Linked DNA regions of Desulfovibrio desulfuricans. The protein of the gene in region 1 interacts with the protein of each later gene in a pairwise test. Links are inferred from orthologs where the notes say so. Each region holds a gene or a part of one and is shown in the gene's direction. Other genes may lie near its edges. The genes, in order: NE637_RS06065 and ftsZ.

Region 1 (9,863 bases):
TGCTGGCCGTGGAAACATGGCTGTGGGAACGGGCCAGCGCCGCCCGTGGCCCGCGCGAAAAACGCCCCCGCCTGCGCATGTGGCTGATTTTCATGCTGCTGCGCTACGCGGCCCTGCGGCTTGTGGAAATTTTTGAGATCATGCCTGCGCACCTTGATTTTCAGGACGGCGTTATCCATGTGCCGGGCAGCAATGAGGCCCCAGGGCGCGAGGTTCCCCTGCCGCTTACCATCAGCCGCCGCCTCAAGCGCGTGCTGGAAGACCCGGCGCTGTTTCCTGAAACCCGCGAGCTCATGCGCTGCGACGCCAGTTATGTGCGCCGCTGCCTGCAACAGTGCGGTGCGGCCTGCGGCCTGCCCAAGGGCCTTTTGAGCGCCCGCGCCCTGCGCCATACCCGCGCCCTTGAGCTGGGCAGGCAAGGCTTGCCCCTGCCCGTGGTGGATATTTTTCTTGGCCGGCGATCCGCGCCCGGTCAGAGCGGCATTGTCCGCTGCGACCCGCAGGAGGCCAAACGTCTGCTGCGCGAACAACTGCAAAGGGAGCGACCCATGAAAACCAGTGCGCGCAACGTCTTTCAGGGGCGCATAACCTCATTGCGCCAGAGCGGGCTGCTGGTAGAAGTGGTGCTGCGCACCGCAGGCGGTCTGCGCGTGGCCTCGCTCATTACGGACGAAAGCGCCAAGACCCTGGCCCTCAATGAGGGCAAGCTGGTCAATGCCAGCATCAAGGCCCCCTGGGTGCTGGTGCAGGGTGGAGAACTCTCGCCCAAAAGCTCCCCTCCGGCGGAGAACTGCTTTACAGGCGTGGTGGAACGGGTACGGGAAGATGAAATGGTGGCCGAAATTCTGGTGGCGCTTGGCGAAGGCAGTCAGGTCTGCGCCCTGCGCAACTGTGGGCCGGAAAACCCCATCAATCTTGTGGCCGGGCAGACTGTAACGGTATTTTTCAAGGCTTTTTCCGTCATTCTCACCGTAGATTAGCCAGCAAACTCGCAAACAAAGCCGCGCCGACAGTCGTTATGACCATCGGCGCGGCTTTGTTGTTTATTTCAGCGGCAGTTTACTGGCAGGTCTTACTTCCACAGGGCGCGGTTTTCTTCCATAAAGCGCTCAAAGGCCTCAATGGCTCGCGCCATATCCTGACGCCCCACGCCACTGTAGGTTGTCAGCCGCAGGTGATCCTTGCCCATGCCCTTTGCCAGCAGCCCCAGAGGCGCAAGCTGTTGCTCGAACCATTCTGAAGACCTGCCGGAAGCGCTTATATCCAGCATCACAATATTGCTCTGCACAGGCGTGAGCACAAACTCGTCATAGGCCGCCAGCGCCGCGCCGAGATGGCGGGCGTTTTCGTGGTCTTCCGCAAGGCGCTCAATACCCGTGCGCAGGGCCACCAGCCCGGCAGCCGCCATAATGCCCGCCTGCCGCATGCCGCCGCCAAGCAGCTTGCGCGTCTGACGCGCCTTGGCGATAAACTCGCGCGTTCCGCACAGCACAGAACCGAACGGCGCGCCCAGCCCCTTGGAAAGACAGAACATCACGCTGTCCGCGCAGGCGGCCAGATGAGCGGCATCCACCCCGAGGGCCACGGCAGCGTTGAACAGCCTCGCGCCGTCCATATGCACGGGAATCCCCGCCTTACGGGCCGTAACGGCGAGCGCCTGCTGCCGCGCCAGCGACACGCAGATGCCGCCGCCGAAGTTGTGGCTGTTTTCCACACAGGCCAGCTTGACGTCCGGCGTCGCGCAGGCGGATGCAAAGGACGCGACTTCGGGCATGCCCTCCGCATCCCGCGTGTAAAACACCGACTGAACGCCCAGGAACTTTTCCATGAAGGGCGACTTTTCGGTGCGGAACACATGCAGGTCCGGCTCCAGAGCCGCAGCATCCCCACGCTCGCACCACGTAGCCAGCGCAACGAGATTGGCCATGGTTCCCGACGGGCAAAAAAGCGCGGCTTCCTTGCCCAGCAGTTCGGCGGCATGATCTTCCAGCCGATTGACTGTGGGGTCGCCGCCGCGCCCTTCCGCGTCAACACGGCCGTCATCGCCCACTTCGGCCTCGCGCATGGCGGCGCGCATGGCCTCGGTGGGAACGGTCAGGGTATCACTGCGCAGATCGACTACAGGCATGAATGTCACCTTTTAGACTTCAGCGGTTTCTTCCACCGGTTCGTAGGCAATGCCCGCCCAGCGCATGACAAGCTTCACCGCGACGGTGTTGCTGACCACGTTGACGGCTGTACGGCCCATGTCCAGAAAAGCGTCCACACCCGCGATGATGGCCAGGGCTTCCACAGGAATGCCGATGGTGGTCAGCACCATGGCAATGGCCACAAGACCGCCGGAGGGCACGTTGGCGCTGCCCTTGCTGGCAAGCGTGGTCACCACGATGATGGAAAGCAGGGTGCTGGGGTCCAGGGGAATGTTATAGGCATCCGCCAGGAAACCCACGGCCAGCGCAAAATACATGATGGAGCCGTCGCGGTTGAAGGCGTAGCCCAGGGGCAGCACCACCGAGGCCACGGCCTTGGGAACGCCCATTTCCACCAGCTTTTCCATGTGCAGGGGCAGTGTCGCCTCTGACGAACGCGTGGCAAAAGCCAGAATAACTGGTTCGCTCACGGCCTTGGCGGTCTTGAGGGGCTGCTCGCCAATGCAGAGCATCAAAATGGCAAACAGCACCAGCAGTACGCCAAGCCCCAGATACATGACCAATACCAGTTTGAGCAGGGCCAAAATGGTGTGCATGCCCTGCGTGGAAAACAGCCAGGCAATGATGGCAAAAATGGCGATGGGGGACAGGGCGATGATCCAGCCCGTGAGTTTGAAAACAGCTCCCATCAGGGCATCCAGCACATCAACCAGAGGCTTTGCCCTGCTGCCGGTGGAGGCCAGCGCAAGGCCCAGCAGCACTGCAAACACCAGCACTGGCAGAAGGTTGGTGCCGGACATGGCCGCAAACACGTTGGAGGGGATCATGTCGAGGAAAAACTTTGTCCAGTTGACCGTGGTATTGATGTTCTTGGGCAGTTCTGCGGTGTGCGACAGATTGACGCCCACACCGGGGTGGAACATGCCGTTGAGGGCAAGGCCAATGATGATCGCAACCACCGTGGCAATGAAAAAATAGAGCAGGCTGATAACGGAAACCTTACCCAACTGCTTGGCGCTGTTGCCCATCTGGTAGATGCCAAGGGTGATGGCCGTGAACACCAGCGGCACCACGATCATCTTGATGGCCTGCACAAAGGCCGTACCCACCGGGGCCAGGGCCTGGGAAAAGTGCGGCGCGAGAAAGCCGAACACAATGCCCAGAACAAGGCCGAGCACCATCTGAATTGGCAGCGGAATGGGCCGCTTTTTGCTGGTTTTTGTCATTTCCATCGCCTCTCTTCCCCCTCTGTTCCTTGCACGTAAAACGTCTTGTGATGCTCAGCGGTCAGGATTAGCCGAGAACTGCAAGCAGTGAGCGCAGTTTCGTTTCCATGGCCTTTTGCAGATGATCCCAGACAAGCTGGTGAGCCAGTGTTTGATTGCGATCCAGAATGGCATTGCCAATGGCGATATGTTCCTTGATCACCACGCGTGTCCGTTCTGCATCGTAATTTTTGACGCGCTGCATGGCCAAGGAGTTCTGTACGCGCACGTCTGCATAGAGTTTTGCCAGCCGCGTGTTGCCAGCGGCCTGAAATATGGCTTTGTGGAAGTCCCAGCCGATGCGCTGCGCTTCAAAGGTATCAAGCTCCGGCCCATCGGGCAGGGCCTGAAGCTCGGCAAGGCAGGCGCGCAGCTCAGGGCTGCCGCCTTTTTCTGCGGCCAGCTTGGCGGCCATGCCTTCGAGCGCCAGGCGCACCTCGTGGATTTCTTTCAGGTCTTCCACAGACAGGCGCTGCACAAAGGTGCCCCGCAGAGGAACGCTCATGAGAACGCCCTCCCTGCACAGATCCTTGATGGCCTCGCGTACTGGCGTGCGCCCAAGTTGCAGGCTTTCAGCCAGGCTGCGTTCCGACAGTTCTTCGCCGGGGCTGAGCTGCCCCTGCGCGATCATGGAACGGATGGCCTCATACGCTGTGGAAGATGCCTTGGTGTTTGTCTGCTTCATAACTGGTATACCAGCATAAAGCCAAATAAATGTCCATACGCCGCAGGACGGCTCCAGCATGTTAACCCTATAATATTACAAAGGGGTGGAGTTTTTTTGACCAGAAAAAAACGAGTAGATTTGCGGCAACACCAAGTGAAACCAACAGGAGGTCCTGTGGAACCAGCTAAGCAAAGCCGTTAATGACGCAACAAGCCCCCAGAGGCAACTTATGGTGTCCGGCGAAGATTTTTAGGCGCTGGCAAGGAAGTAGTTATTTTTGCGAGGGGAGTGTATTCTGACCGTACTCGACCCGATCAAAAATCCACACTGACGCCGCCAGCGCTCAAAAAGACCGCCGGACACACCTCGGGGGAGTCGCAGAACTTCCCTTGCCACAACTCCCTCGCCCCCAGCGCCCGCCGCAAATCTCCCAGAAGGCCGCGTTTGTCCGTGGCCCAGGCCGGGGCCAGCAGTTCACCGGGGGCCGGGTCGCTCTGGAGGCGGTGAATGACGATGTGCGAAGGGATGCGCGGCAGGGCGGCGCAGAGAAGATCGACATATTCATCGCGCCAGAGGGGGTGGTACTGGCCTGCGGTGTACTGGCGGGCAAGTTCCGTCCCCTTGGGCACGTAAACGTTGTGCAGTTTGAGCCCGCTTATCGGCAGGGAGAGCGCCCATTCCAGACTTTGCAGAAAATGTCCTTCATCTTCGCCGGGCAGACCGGCCATGAGGTGAGCGCATACGGCAATACCGCGCGCAGCAGCCATGCGCACGGCATTTTCAGCGCTGGCTGCGGAATGGCCCCGGTTAATGCGGGCAAGGGTCTGGTCATGGACCGTTTGCAGGCCCAATTCCAGCCAGAGGTCGCAATCAAGGGCTGCGAGCAGGTCGAGCTTTTCGTCATCAAGACAGTCGGGGCGGGTTCCTACGGCTATTCCAAAACAGCCGGGCAGTTGCCGAACGGTTTGGAGCAGTTGTTGCAGGCGTTCTGATGGCCCATACGTGTTGGAGAAGGATTGCAGATATGCAATAAAGCGCGTATTGGGGTCGTCCCGCAGATATATGGAGCGCCAGTAATTCCACTGTTGCAGTAGGGAATCGCCCTGTTTTGCACGGCCAGAGCCGGATCCATTGGCATTGCAAAACATGCAGCCGGAAAACGAAAGCGTACCGTCGCGGTTGGGGCAGGAGGCCCCGGCGTCAAGTGGAATTTTTTGCACCCGGCTGCCGTAGCGTTGATTATAATAAGCGGCCAGAGTATGCCAGCGCTGCATGTTTGCGTCCCTTGAAGGCTTATTTCCGCGCCTTCCGGCGGGACAAATATTTTAACCCTGCGTCCACCGTCTTGACTTCATGCCAGTTTTAGCAGAACAGTTTTCAGCCTGACGTTACCAATTCCAACAGCGCCCCCACTCCAGGCCTCTTCGCCTCGCCGGGTGCGGGAGTTGTTTCAACATGACGGTAAGGTAGCACACCAGCACAGCGAGGCAAGTTAGAGTAATGTCCAAAATTCTGGATTTCGCACTAGGATTGTTTTCCAATGACCTGGCCATTGACCTTGGCACAGCCAACACCTGCGTTTATGTCAAGGGGCAGGGAATTGTGTTGCGCGAGCCCTCTGTGGTTGCGGTCAAAAAAGACCCGCGCGGCAACAATGTAGTTCTTGCCGTTGGGCACGATGCCAAGCGCATGCTGGGCAGAACCCCTGGCAACATCTGGGCTATCCGCCCCATGAAGGACGGCGTTATCGCCGACTTTGAAGTTACCGAGGCCATGCTGCGCCACTTTATCGCCAAGGTTCACAATTCGCGGCGTCTTGTGCGCCCGCGCATCATGATTTGCGTACCTACGGGCATCACCCAGGTGGAAAAGCGCGCCGTGAAAGAGTCGGCCCAGTCCGCTGGCGCACGTGAAGTGTACCTCATCGAAGAACCCATGGCAGCGGCCATCGGCGCGGATCTGCCCATTCAGGAACCCACCTCCAACATGGTGGTGGATATCGGCGGCGGCACCACTGAAGTGGCGGTCATCTCCCTTTCGGGCATTGTGTACTCGCGCTCTGTGCGCGTGGGCGGCGACAAGATGGACGAAGCCATCATGACCCACGTCAAGCGCAAGTATAACATGCTCATCGGCGAATCTTCCGCTGAAGAAATCAAGATCAAGATCGCATCCGCCTATCCGCTCGATCCGGAACAGCAGATCGAAGTCAAGGGACGCGACCTTGTGACGGGTATTCCGCAGAATATTATCATCACCTCTGAAGAAGTGCGCAAAGCCATTTCTGAACAGGTGGACAGTATTGTTCAGGCTGTGCGCATCGCCCTGGAACAGACCCCGCCGGAACTGGCGGCGGATATTGTGGACAGGGGCATTGTGCTCACGGGCGGCGGCGCGCTACTCAAGGGCCTTGACCAACTGCTGCGCGAAGAAACCTCGTTGCCCATTACTGTTGTGGACGATCCCTTGTCCACGGTTGTGGTGGGTACCGGCAAAGCGCTGGACAACCTGCACATTCTTAAAGAAGTGTGCATCGACTAGAACCGACCTTGTCCTCGCGCCCCTGTGCGGCTGACGCAATGCCGGAACACGAGCTTCCGGTTCTGCGTCTCCGGTACAGGGGCGCGATTTATTCCGCACCGGCTTTCAGGAGCTTCCGCCTGTGACACTGCGGCGTCTTCTCCTCCTCGCGGGCATTTTGCTCATCCTGTTTCTGGGCATGTATTCCTGGAATCAGCGCACGCGCGTTCTGGACGACCTGGCCGCGAAACTGGGGCTTGAAATCACCGGCGCGGTGCTCACGCCCGTTCGTTCGGCGCAGGACGCTGCGGAAAACATGTGGGATCGCTATTTTGACCTTGTGGGCGTGCGCGAAGAAAACGAAGCCCTCAAGCAAAAGGTGGACGAACTCGAAGCGCGCCTGCTTGCCAATGGCGAAGATCTGGCCGAGCTCAAACGCCTGCGCGCGCTGGTGCAACTGCCGGTAGACCAGACATGGCGTCCCCTTGGAGCCCGCGTTCTTTCCGGCCGCATGGGCCCCAACGCCGTTCTGGACAGCATCACCATCAGCCGGGGTTACAGCACGGGCGGGCGTCCGGGCACGCCGCTGGTCACGCACCTTGGCCTGGTTGGCCGCGTTCTCAAGGCCAGCGCCCACAGTTCCATTGTGTTGCTGCTCACTGATCCCAGCAGCCGCATAGCCGTTTTTTCGCAGGAAAGCCGGGCTCCCGGCATCCTCATGGGCATGGGCACGGGCCAAAAGCTTGAAGTCAACTTTGTGCAGCGCGATGCCAAGGTCAAGCCCGGCGAAATAATCATCACCTCCGGTCTGGACGGCAAGTACCCCAAGGGCATACCTGTGGCGCGCGTACTGCGCGTGGCTCCTTCGGACTACACCCAGTTCATGGCCATCAAGGCAGAACCGCTGGTTGACCTGCAACACCTTGAAGAAGTGCTGCTGCTCGAATCCACCGGCGCGCCCCGCCCGCTGGAACCCAGCGAAGCTCCCAAAGAATTCGTGGGCCCGCCCGCGCCCAAAAGCGCCACGCCATGAGGACGCTCCGCAGCATTGCATGGTGGGCCTTTTTCATGGCCTGCGCCATTGTTTTGCAGGCGGCGGTACCGGGGCTTGATGTGCTCACGGTTGGCCTGATCATCCTGTTGCAGGAACGGGATTATAAAAATATGCTCTGGCTGCTGCCCGTGTTCATCCTGTTGCAGGAAGGCATGGGCACGCGCCCCTTCGGGGCCGTCATTGTCTGGTATGCCGCAGTCATTTTGCTGTTCAAGATGGGCCGCTGGCTGTTTGAAGTGGAAAATTTCATTTTTGTCTTTTTGCTGTCAGCCTGCCTGGGCGCCGCATACTACGCCATTGCGTGGCTCATGGCCCCTTTGCAGAACCTGCCTTTCGATGTGCAGGGAACCCTGGACACAAGCCTGATTCAGGCCATCTTTGTGCCCTTCGCCTGGCGGCTGTTGGTGGCCACCCGCCACTGGAACCCCGATGATCAGGAAAACTGACAATACCTCGCTGCTGGCGCACAAAGACAAGGCGCAGCATAAGGGCATTCGCTCCTGGCTCAAGATTCAGGTCGAGAGCGAGGGCTATCAGCCGCCGCGCGCGGGCGCAATCCTGCTTCAGGTTCTGGTGGGTCTGATGTTTTTTGTGCTTGTGGTGCGCTTCTGGTATTTGCAGGTGCACAGGGGTGAAGAGTTTGCGCGTCAGGCGCAGGACAACCGCCTGCGCATTGAGCGCATCTTTGCCCCGCGCGGGCGCATCATGGACGACAAGGGCAAGGTGCTGGCCGACAACCGCACCGCCTACGGCCTTTCCATCGTACGCGAAGACTGCCACGACATCCCGGCCACCCTGGCCCAGATAAGCGAATGGTCGGGCATTCCCCTCCAGCAGGTCTGGGACAAGTTCCGGCAGGACCGCTTCAAGGTCAAACCCTTTGAGCCTCTGCTGCTCATCACCGATATCGACTTTGACCTTGTGGCCCGCATTGAATCCGAGATTCACGAATGGCCGGGGCTTGAAATTGTGGTGCGCACCAAGCGCAGCTACCCCGAGAAAGAACTTTTCGCCCATATTCTTGGCTACGTTGCAGAAGCCAACGAGCAGGAAATGGCCGCGGACAGCGCCCTTGCCATGGGCGATCTGGTGGGCAAGCAAGGGCTGGAACTGGAGCTGGAAAAGCAGTTGCGGGGCCGCAAGGGATTGTACGATGTCGAGGTTGACGCCCACGCCCGGGTGCTTGGCAAGACCCTGCGCGATGAACCGCGCGGCGGGCACGAAATACATCTTTCGCTCGATGCGGGCCTGCAAAAGGCCGCCTGGGACGCCCTCGGCGGCGAGGCTGGCTGCATCGTGGTCATGGAGCCGGACAGCGGCAAACTGCGCGCGCTGGTGACATCCCCGGCCTACGACAACAATCTTTTTGCTGCGGGCATTTCGCAACGCGACTGGGACGCCCTGCGCACCAACAACCGCTTTCCCTTGCAGAACCGCGTTATCCAGAGCGTGTACCCCCCAGGTTCCGTATGGAAGCTGGTTATGGCCACCATGCTGCTTGAAAAGGGCGTTAACCCGCGCGAAAGCGTGTTCTGCCCCGGTCAGGTCAAGCTGGGCAACCAGATTTTCCGCTGCTGGAAGCGTGGCGGGCACGGCTCGGAAGACCTCGTGCACGCGCTCATCGACTCCTGCGACGTCTATTTCTACCAGATGGGCGACCGCCTGGGCATTGACAAGTTGGAAGAATTCGCCAAGGCTTGTGGATTCGGGCGGCCTACAGGCATTGATCTGCCGCACGAAAAATCGGGTCTTGTGCCTTCGCGCGACTGGAAACGGCGGCGTTTTGGTCGCCCGTGGACACGCGGTGAAACCTACAACGTGTCCATCGGCCAGGGCTACACCCTGGTGACACCGGTGCAGGTAGCAGTATTTGTTTCGGCCCTGCTCAACGGCGGCGATCTGCTCAAGCCCCAGCTTGTGGATGACGCCACCCGCGAAGTGCGCGGGCGCGTACCCGCCAAGCCTGAAACGCTCAAGTTTGTGGTGGAGGCCATGCGCCGCACTGCCAACGGCGGCACAGCCAAGGTTGTGGGCCGCAAGGATGCCGACATGGGCGGTAAAACAGGCACGGCGCAGGTGGTCAAACTCAAGATGGCCGCGGGCGACCGCCGCCTGAAAATGTCAGAAATGGAATACGCCCAGCGTGACCACGCCTGGATTGCCACCTGGGGTGTTAAAGACGGCAAAACCTACGTGGTTATTGTCAT
Region 2 (9,793 bases), on another replicon or contig:
ATCTTTCCCGGTTAAGTCTGACCCTGGGCGATCTGGCCCGCAGACACGAACTGCGCAATGTTCGCGAGATTCGATCTGTTAACGGCAATGTTTGGGTTTTACTTAACCAGCCAGCGTAAGAAACTTGCGGCATGCGCCATAGTGGCATGCCGTTGCGACCCGGAGACAGGAGTTTTGAGGAGAATGGCATGAATAAGTCCGAGCTCATCGTTGGCCTCGACATCGGCACCACAAAGATATGCGCTGTGGTGGGCGAGCTGTCGGAGTCGGGTCTTGTAGATGTGGTGGGCATCGGCACCAGTGTTTCCACTGGTTTGCGCAAGGGCGTGGTGGTCAACATTGAACAGACCGTCCAGTCCATCCGCAAGGCCGTGGAAGATGCGGAACTTATGGCGGGCTGCGAGATCCACTCGGTATACGTGGGGATTGCGGGCAGCCACATCATGGGCATCAACAGCCACGGCGTGATTGCCGTCAAGGGCGGCGAGGTCGCGCAGCGCGATATTGAACGTGCTCTTGATGCCGCCAGGGCTGTGGCCATTCCTGCCGACCGCGAGGTCATCCATATCCTGCCTCAGGAATACATTGTTGATAACCAGCGCGGCATTGCCGACCCGCTCGGCATGGCTGGCGTACGCCTTGAAGTGAAGGTGCACATTGTTACCGGCGCAGTTTCTTCAGCCCAGAACATTGTGCGCTCGTGCCACCGCAGCCAGCTCGAAGTTGCCGATATTGCCCTTGAATCGCTGGCATCAGCCAAGGCCGTGCTGACCGAAGAAGAACGCGAAATCGGCGTTGCTCTGGTTGATCTGGGCGGCGGCACCACCGATATCGCCGTTTTTGCCAACGATGCCATCAAGCATACGGCTGTTCTTGCGCTCGGCGGGCAGAACCTTTCCAACGACATTGCCTTTGGTCTGCGTACTCCCATAGCCTCTGCCGAAAAAATCAAGCTCAAGTATGGTTGCGCCCTTGCCGACCTTGTGCGCAACGATGAATTTATTGAAGTTCCCAGTGTGGGTGGTCGCGAGCCGCGCCGGCTTTCGCGTCAGGTGCTGGCCGAAATATGCGAACCCCGCATGGAAGAAATTCTTTACCTTGTGGATCAGACCCTCGTGCGCTCCGGCTACAAGGACATGATCGGCGCAGGTGTGGTGCTCACGGGCGGCACGGCGCTGATTGAAGGCTGCCAGGAACTGGGCGAACAGATTTTCAATCTGCCCACGCGCATTGGCTACCCGCGCAACATCGGGGGCCTGAAAGACGTGGTCAACAGCCCCAAATTTTCCACGGCGGTCGGGCTGTTGCGTTACGGCGCGGAAAAGGAACTTTCCGGCCAGAAAAAATTTACCACACGTAGTGAAAGCGGCGTTTTTGACGGTGTGCTTTCGCGAATGAAAAAGTGGTTTGCGGACATTTCATAACAACCTCAAGCGGGCATTTTGAGGACAGCACAGAGGAGAGGTGTAATGGCTCAGTCTATCGTTGATGATATCGATACCTCGTTGGCCAGCAATGCCAAGATCAAAGTTATTGGCGTAGGTGGTGGCGGCGGTAATGCAGTGCAGAACATGATTGCCTCTGGCCTGCGCGGAGTGCAGTTTGTTTGCGCCAACACCGATGTGCAGGCGCTGAACAAGAACGGTGCCTCCGTTAAGGTGCAGCTTGGTGAAAAGCTTACCAAGGGCCTTGGCGCTGGCGCCAACCCCGCCATTGGCCGCGAGGCTGCGGTGGAAAGCGTTGGCAGCATTCGTGAAGCCATCGGCGATGCCGATATGGTCTTTGTTACCGCTGGCATGGGCGGCGGCACCGGCACCGGCGCTGCTCCTGTGGTTGCTCAGGCTGCCAAGGAAATGGGCGTCCTCACCGTGGGTGTTGTGACCAAGCCCTTCAGTTTTGAAGGTGCCAAGCGCAAGCGCGCGGCGGAGGCCGGGCTTGAAGAGTTCAAGCAGCATGTGGACTGCCTGATCACCATCCCCAACGACCGTCTGCTTGCCTTTGCCCCCAAGAAGGCTCCTTTCTCCGAAATGCTTCAGAAGGCCAACGATGTGCTGTACTACGCCGTCAAGGGTATTTCTGACGTCATTGTGGGCGAAGGCCTCATCAATCTCGACTTTGCAGACGTGCGCACCACCATGGCCGAAGCTGGCATGGCCCTGATGGGCACGGGCATCGCCTCTGGCGAAAACCGCGCCCGCGAGGCCGCCCAGCGCGCCATCATGAGTCCGCTGCTTGAAGATGTTTCGCTTGAGAGCGCCAAGGCGGTTCTGTACAACATCACCGCCCCCACAGATATCACTGCCGAGGAAATTGCCGAAATCGGCGACATCATCGGCGATGCCACGCCTGAAGAAGCCAACATCATCTTTGGTGTTGTGTTTGACGACAATATCGGCGACGAAATCCGCCTCACCGTTATTGCCACCGGCATTGATTCTCCTCAGGTTATTCAGCCCGTGCAGGCTCCTGCGGCCACTGTCACCAACTTCCGCAAGCCCGGCCCTGACGCCGTGGTTGCCGAACCGCGCCGCATGAATTCCCGCGCGGCCCAGCAGAGCATGATGGACGAGCAGGAACGCGCCGAGTCGCGCTTGCCGCAGTCTACCCGCCGCACCGAAGTGGAGCGCTGGTACGATGAAAACAGCAATCGTCCTCCCTATCTGCTCAAGCGTGAGGTTGTGGGCCAGCCGCGCCGCCGTGCGCATAACCCCGGCCATGAAGACTTCACCTATGATGAGGATGATTTTGAAATTCCCACCTTCATCCGCACCCAGGCCGACTAATTCCGTCGTTGCCTGAGTGCGTGGGCAGAATGCCTTTCTGCCATGAAGGCTCATGATTTTCAGGGCTTGCCTCTTCGGCCCTGAAATGCCCGCCGGGAGGCCCATTGGGGGCCTCCCAGAGTGGGGCGTAAATGTCCGCTATAGTCCGTGAGACCCAGGTTTCGCGGACTTTTTTATTGTGAGGCAATCCGTAGAAATCCGTCCATCCTTCAAAATAGACCGACTAGTACCGCATTCCAGACACATGGTTTGATATATAAGCCCCGGAACCGATGCCAAATTGCCCCCTTGCGCTGCGTGATTGGCATTGCTATGCCCATGAGCAGGGCATTTGAATGTTAATCCAAAGCGTAACTTTGCACTTGGCCGCCAGCCAGGGCAGCGCATGGAAACGCTGCGAGCATGAATCGAACCTTGAAATCCATGTCTCCGGCACAAAATTCTTTTTCATATCTGGCGAAATATTGGGCTGGTTTTTGTGCGTCAGCGGAGGTGTGCCTGTGTGCATCTGTCGTGCTTGTCATGGCTAACTGGCCTGACAGCTATGTGTTTCTTTTTGCGAGTGGCATTCCTGCCAGGGCTGGATAAGCTTTTAACCGATGGGGTTGATTCATGAATAAAAAGTGTCTGCATATCCTGTGGGTTAACGATAACCCCGTCACCGCTGAAAATATGGTCTTTATGTATGCCACAAATTCCTTGCTGAAAGGCTGGTGGGAAGAAGTACACCTGATTCTTTGGGGTGCAACAGTCAAATTGATTTGTGAAGACGTGAAGTTGCAGGGTCTTCTCAAAAAATTTCATGATGCTGGCGGGCATGTCTCCGCATGCAGAAAGTGCGCTGAAAACCTCGGTGTGTTTGAGCAGATAGAAAAGCTGGAAGGTGTTGATGAAGTTTTTTACATTGGGGAGGCGTTTACAAAAATCCTCAAGGATGATGAAAAACTTATTACCATCTAGCTCCAGCTGAATAGTTAAGCCCTTTTCATGACAAGGGTTCCACTAATCAAACTGGCAGCGCCGGTATCTGTTCTGAGCCGCTGCTGGCCTGCGGAGCGATATTTCTTGTGTTGTCCGCCGCACAGATTTTGCGGCGTCTGGATTAAACCGAGTGGTTTTAAATACAGAAGGATGTTCTTGGCGAGAGCATGACAATCAAGCGTTTTCTGACCATTTTGCGGTACATGTTTTTGCCGCAGCGTCGCAATGCTTGCCCGCACTGCGGCGGCATCCGTTGTATTGGCGCATGTCAGTTCAGCGCCCAAGAGTCAGACGCTGTGACTGGTCAAGAGAGTATAAAGCAGGAAGCTCCTGCCCCGAGCGAGGGCAAGCAAGGCTAGAACCGGTTTGTTGCTGCAAAAAAAGCCGCTGCGGTAGCAGCGGCTTTTTTACTTCAAGGAAATTTGTGGTCTACCAGCGGCGGGGCGCGGGGCGACGTTCTTCGGCCTGGTTGATGCGAAGGGTGCGGCCGCCAAAGTCAACGCCGTTCAGGGCTTCAATGGCCTTGTGGGCATCGGCTTCGTCCATTTCAACAAAACCGAAGCCACGGGGGCGGCCGGTTTCGCGATCCATGATGAGCTTGACGGAAAGGGCTTCGCCGTAGGGGGCGAACAGGGCTTCAACGCCTTCCTGGGTGGCGGAAAAAGGCAGATTGCCGACATAAATGGAAACAGCCATAACGACTCCGTTGTTGAGGTGGGTAAACTTTCCGCTTGAAGCCTTACCCACGCAAAGTCTCTGGCAAAAAGAAATACTGCACCCTATGAATAAGGGCGAACAGTACTGTTAAGCAAAAAAATCGTCAAGTATTATCTGCATTGGCTTCAAAAATGATTGCCAAACGACAAACTTTGACTAAACTGCTCCGCATTGGGTGGTATTTTTACATTCCTACGCGTGCATTATTCTGCTGTTAGCTGATTATGCACTCAATAGCGCATTAATCTAAACTGTAAAAGGCCGGTTTAACCGGCCTTTTTGACAGCAAGAATTAGATTGCCTGCGTCTTTTTCTTTGCAGGAGCTTTCTTCGCCTTGGCGGGAGCCTTGGCAGAAACTTTTTTTACTTTGGCGGGAGCCTTCGCCTTGCTGGCCTTGCTGGCTTTGTGTGCCTTGGTTCCACTTGCAACAGTTGCCGGAGCGGTGTTAGCGGCGTTGGCTTCAGTGCTGAAGAGGCAGGGAGCAGTCATCAGCGAAAGGGCCACGGCAGCCATAAGGAGCTTTTTCATTTTCGTATCCGTTTCTTCTGGTTATGCCACATCTACAACAATATGGCTGTACGTCTATGGCATGAGCGGACGGCGGACGCAATAACAAATTTGAGCCTACGGAACCGGGCATTTGCGGGCATTTTTTATGGCTCGTCCATTGTGGCGGCAAGGGGTTTGCTGCTTCTGCCCCATGTTGACAAAAATATGGGGCAAATGCTCTAAGGATAAGCTGCGCTGCGCCGCCGGATATGATAAGCATCTGCGGCTTGTTCAAGGTTCATGACCAATGGCCCGGATGGGGATGGAACCGGTATTTTACCGATCTAGCCACAGCCCGGCCACAGCACGGCCAGCATTTCAAACTGTACTTCTAACACAAAGAATCGCCATGGCTTTTTTTGCACCCCGTGATGTCAAGACTACACTCGTATGCCCGACCTGCGGCGCGCCCCTGCATATCGCCCGCACCTGCCACGAAGTCTATATGTACTGCCCGGCCTGCAAGGCCCAGTTTCCGCTTCAGGACTACATCCGTCAGGCGGATGAAGCCATGGAGCATTTTCTGGAAAACGTCTACTGCAATCGCATCTAGCGTTATCCCCATCATGCATGCCAATGGGCTGCCAGCCGTTTAATCCGTGGCTGGCGCAGCGGCCCTGGCGGTTGCGCTGCGGGCCAGTTCCCTGGCTGCCGCCATGCCGCTGGCCCAGGCCCAGTGCAGGTTGTAGCCGCCCAGCAGGCCTGTAACGTCCAGCAGCTCGCCCACCACAAACAGATTATTTTGCAGCAGGCTGCGCATGGTCTTGGGGTCTACCTCGTCGGTATTTACGCCGCCAGAGCAGGCCTCCGCTTTTTTTAGCCCCGCAGTTGCCTGCGGCGTCACCGTGTGCCGCTGCACAGTTTCCACAATCGCCACGCGGGCCGCGCGTGAAAGCTCCGCCACCTTGCGCCTCGCGGTTTCCTCCGGCAGCAGGGCGTCCACAAGCCTCTGTGGCAGGAGCCTTGCTAGCAGGGCGCGCGGGGTCTGTTTGCCAGTCTGCGGCGCATCCATAAGCGCGGCAACATCCTGCCCCGGCAAAAAATTCAGCGTGATTGCAGCGCCTTCGGCCCAATAGAGGGATGCTTTGAGGGCTGCTGGCCCGCTCAGCCCCTCATGGGTGAACAGCAGATCATCCTCCCAGCAGTGCTGCCCAAGCGTAACGCCCACAGGCAGGCTGATGCCCGTCAGGTCGAGCAGAGGGGAATCCGAATTGAGGCGTAGCGGCGCAAGAACGGCGCGTGGCGCAATAATATTGTGCCCCAGCTCTTCCGCCAGCCGATAGCCGGCACCGCCGCCGCCAGCCTGAGGCCATGCCGGGCTGCCCAGCGCCAGCACCAGAGCCTTGCCGTGCCACGAGCCGCCCTCCGTCTGCACGGAAAAACCATCCGCCAGCGCCTCTACTGCTGTTACTGTGGTGCCGCAGGCAATAACGCAGCCATGTTTGCGGCAGTCGTCTGTCAGCGCCCTGACCAGCCGATGCGCGGAAACCGTCAGAAAAAGCTGGCCGTGGGTGCGCTCCTCAAAGGGCAGATTCCACTCCTGCACAAGGCGCAGCATGTGCTCCGGCGTAAAGCCCTTGAGTGCTGGGGCGCAAAATGCATTACCCCTGCTTCCGTCACAGCGGTAGTCCTTGGGGCTGGCAGCGCGGTTGGTAAAGTTTGCCTTGCCGCCGCCGCTGACAGCCAGTTTGCGCCCCGGCACAGGGCCACGTTCCAGCAGCACAACGCTCAGGCCTTTTGACGCCGCCTCGCGGGCGCACATAAGCCCCGCAGCGCCAGCGCCCAGAATCAGCACATCGGCAACATCCGGGCCGCGTTGCCCGCTGTTTTGCACGGGCTGTACGCTCTTTCTTTTAGGGGGCTTGGATTGTACGGAATCCTTGCCTCTGGGCTTGGCTGGCGATGTGCTTTCTACAGGTGCCGCAGGCGCAGCGGGCGTGGCCTTGGGGCCGGGTGTTTGCGGGGCAAAGGCCTGACGTGCCGGATTTGACAGAATTTTGCGCGTGGCGCTATTTTGGGGAGCTTTGTTGTGCATGCGGCGAAGGTATACGAGGCTTTGGCGGCTGCCAAGCCCTTGTGTGCCAGCAAACCGCCTTTGCTGACCTGCCCCGCGCATCCGCGCAGCCATTTCTTGTTACCGGGATTATCATGCCAGTTCTTGCTTCATCCTACGTTGCGCCGTGGTTTGTGCGCAACGGCCACGCCAATACCATGTGGCCCGTGCTCTTTCGTGAAAAGCCGCAAATGTCGCCTTCTGTGCGACGGGTGCGCCTTGAAACGCCCGATGGCGACTTTCTTGATGTGGATCAGCATCCCTCGCTTGGAAAGGACAGGGCGGAGCGCCCGTTTGGGCAGGGCAGGGGCATAGCTGTTATTTCGCACGGGCTGGAGGGCAACAGCCGCCGCAAGTATGTTCTGGGCATGGCCAATGCCCTGCGGGCCGAAGGCTTTGACGTGCTGGCCTGGAACATGCGCTCCTGCTCGGGCGAGAGCAACCGCACTGCGCGCCTGTATCATATGGGCGAAATTGAAGATCTTGGAACAGTCGTGCGTTTTGCCGAGCAGTTTGACCGCCCCCTGCTGCTGGCTGGCTTCAGCATGGGGGGCAACCAGATTTGCCGTTATCTGGGCCGGGGGCCGGTTTCGCCGCTGGTGCGGGCGGCTGTGCCTGTGTCCGTGCCGTGTGATCTTTCCGCCGCTGCACCGGTAATGGACGGCCCTGCCTGTCGCATTTACATGAGTTATTTTTTGCGAACCCTGCGCAAAAAAGTGCGCGAAAAGGCCGAACGCTTTCCTTCCTATCCCTCTGTTGAAGGCGTGGAAAAAATCCACACTTTTGCAGAGTTTGACGAGCGCTTCACCGCGCCTGCCTTTGGCTTTGCATCAGCCAAAGATTATTGGGAAAAGAATACGGTTCTGCCCGACCTGCCCTGCATAAACGTGCCAACTCTGCTGCTCATGGCTGCGGACGATCCTTTTTGCGCGTCATCGTGCTATCCGTGGCAGACGGCGAAACAGAGCGCGCACCTGCATCTGGAGGTTGCCCCGTACGGCGGGCACGTGGGGTTTGTACAGCAGAAGCAGGAATACTACAGCGAGCAGCGTGCGCGCGAATTTGTGCAGCAGTTGACGGGGCGCGGCATTTTTTAAGCGTTTGGTATCGCAGCAGGCGCAACAACAGAGGGCTTGTTGCGTTGGCAGATTTGCGACGCGTCAGCTTTTTTGCCGCTCGGCCAGCCGCTTCTTGGTCAGAACCGTGGCCACGGCGTTAACCGGGTCTTCCGGCCAGGGATGCTTGGGATAGCGGCCCCGCATTTCTGCGCGCACTGCCGGATAGCCGTTGCGCCAGAAGTGGGCCAGATCGCGGGTGACCTGCAAGGGACGCCCTGCGGGCGAATTGAGGCGCAGCACCAGAGCCACGCGCCCATCGGCTATGCGCGGCGTGTCCACGCAACCGAATAATTCCTGTAACTTGGCGGCCAGCCAGGGGCCACCGTCTTCACCATACACAATGGGGCGCATGGCCCCTGACGGCACCTGCCATTCCGTGGGGGCCTGCCGTTCAAGTATCCGGTGGAGATTCCCCGGCAGCAGACGGTGCAGGGCATCGAGCAATTGCTCCGGCCCGAGCGCCGCCAGCGAATTTGCGCGCCCCTGCTTGCCTTGCCCCGCTGACCTTTCGAGCGCCTGCTGCAAGGCTGGCGCGAGCCAATCGTTGAGAGTCGCCAGCAGGGCGGCATCAGAAACATCGGGCCATGCCTCGCCGTCCAGCTCGCGCAGCAGGCTTACCCGCGCGCGCCACTGCTGTGCGGCATCATCCCACGGCAGACATTCCAGCCCCTTGTTCTGCACATGGGCGCACAGGGCCGCAGCGCACTCATCGGGCCGTGGCCGAGGCAGGGGGGCATCTTCCAGAACCAGAGATCCCAGCACTCGCTGCCGCCGGGCGCTGACCAGCCCGGCATCCGAAACTGTGAGCTTGTCTTCGTTGCAAATATCTGCGCTGAAAAGCACTGCAAGATCATCGGGCGAAAGGGCGGCGGCAAGGCGGATGCGCCCGCGCGGCGTTGCGCCGTCAACTTCTGCCACTGCCAGAAAGGGCTGCCGCGCAAGAGGGTCGTCGCTGGCTATGTGGGCGGCCCGTCCGCTGCGCAGGAGATAGGGTGTCATGGCGGCTACCCCGCCCGGAAAATTTCCATTGCCGCTACCCTGAGGCTGACCGTCTGTCTGCCGCATGGCGACCTGCTCCGGCCACGCCACAGCCAGCAGTTGCCCAAGGCTTGCGGCCTGAGCGAGAGCTGCGGAAAAAATGTTGTCCGCTTTGTTGGATTGCCCCTGTGGTACTGGCCGGGAACCTTTTCCCCCGTGCAGTTCAGGCTGGCGCATAAGCCGCTGCGCCAGACGGCGCACACGCTCGCAGGCGGCATCCACATTTTTGCCCGCTGCGCCATCGCGGCACAGCCAGTCGAGGCGGCGCAGCACATCGCATCCCGCGCCTGCGGCAGGCATGCCGCCCTTGCTTTTGCCAGCGGTAAAGGCCAGCGGGTCGCGTTCTTCCAGCAAGGCGGCAATACAGGCTGCCAATGCGGCAAGGGAGTTGTCGCGCCCCCACAGCAGCAGGCGCGCCGTGCGGGGTGCCAGAGGGAGCGCGGCCATGCTGCGGCCCAAAGCCGTTGGCCGCATCCGGGCATCCACCGCGCCCAGTGCCAGAAGGTTCTGTCTGGCGACAGCCAGATGGGCCACGGGCGGCGTGTCGAGCCAT

What was found.
Region 2: the proteins of NE637_RS06065 (region 1) and ftsZ interact in binary tests that used the Escherichia coli proteins (3 or more experiments, as listed by UniProt). The link is inferred for Desulfovibrio desulfuricans from one-to-one orthologs.

The regions. Positions count from the first base shown.
Region 1 is NZ_JANFYZ010000004.1:49,571-59,433, forward strand. Bases 4,722-7,602 are described here. They hold NE637_RS06065 (rod shape-determining protein), read left to right. Parts: upstream 4,722-5,582; coding sequence 5,583-6,623; downstream 6,624-7,602. Other genes in these bases: mnmL (tRNA modification radical SAM protein MnmL/YtqA), read right to left, coding at 4,722-5,356; mreC (rod shape-determining protein MreC), read left to right, coding at 6,745-7,602. In the rest of the region: NE637_RS06040 (TOBE domain-containing protein), read left to right, coding at 1-980; NE637_RS06045 (GntG family PLP-dependent aldolase), read right to left, coding at 1,073-2,128; NE637_RS06050 (dicarboxylate/amino acid:cation symporter), read right to left, coding at 2,141-3,376; NE637_RS06055 (GntR family transcriptional regulator), read right to left, coding at 3,444-4,100; more of mnmL, read right to left, coding at 4,397-4,721; more of mreC, read left to right, coding at 7,603-7,635; NE637_RS06075 (hypothetical protein), read left to right, coding at 7,632-8,102; mrdA (penicillin-binding protein 2), read left to right, coding at 8,086-9,863. UniProt on the Escherichia coli protein: Forms membrane-associated dynamic filaments that are essential for cell shape determination. Acts by regulating cell wall synthesis and cell elongation, and thus cell shape.
Region 2 is NZ_JANFYZ010000001.1:484,325-494,117, reverse strand. The notes cover bases 816-3,626. They hold ftsZ (cell division protein FtsZ), read left to right. Parts: upstream 816-1,469; coding sequence 1,470-2,783; downstream 2,784-3,626. Other genes in these bases: NE637_RS02045 (DsrE family protein), read left to right, coding at 3,396-3,626; ftsA (cell division protein FtsA), read left to right, coding at 816-1,424. Outside these bases: NE637_RS02060 (cell division protein FtsQ/DivIB), read left to right, coding at 1-119; more of ftsA, read left to right, coding at 189-815; more of NE637_RS02045, read left to right, coding at 3,627-3,743; NE637_RS02040 (hypothetical protein), read right to left, coding at 3,758-4,048; NE637_RS02035 (RNA recognition motif domain-containing protein), read right to left, coding at 4,194-4,460; NE637_RS02030 (hypothetical protein), read right to left, coding at 4,774-4,995; NE637_RS02025 (dual CXXC motif small (seleno)protein), read left to right, coding at 5,381-5,584; NE637_RS02020 (BaiN/RdsA family NAD(P)/FAD-dependent oxidoreductase), read right to left, coding at 5,624-7,066; NE637_RS02015 (YheT family hydrolase), read left to right, coding at 7,180-8,181; ATP-dependent helicase HrpB, read right to left, coding at 8,245-9,793. UniProt on the Escherichia coli protein: Essential cell division protein that forms a contractile ring structure (Z ring) at the future cell division site. The regulation of the ring assembly controls the timing and the location of cell division.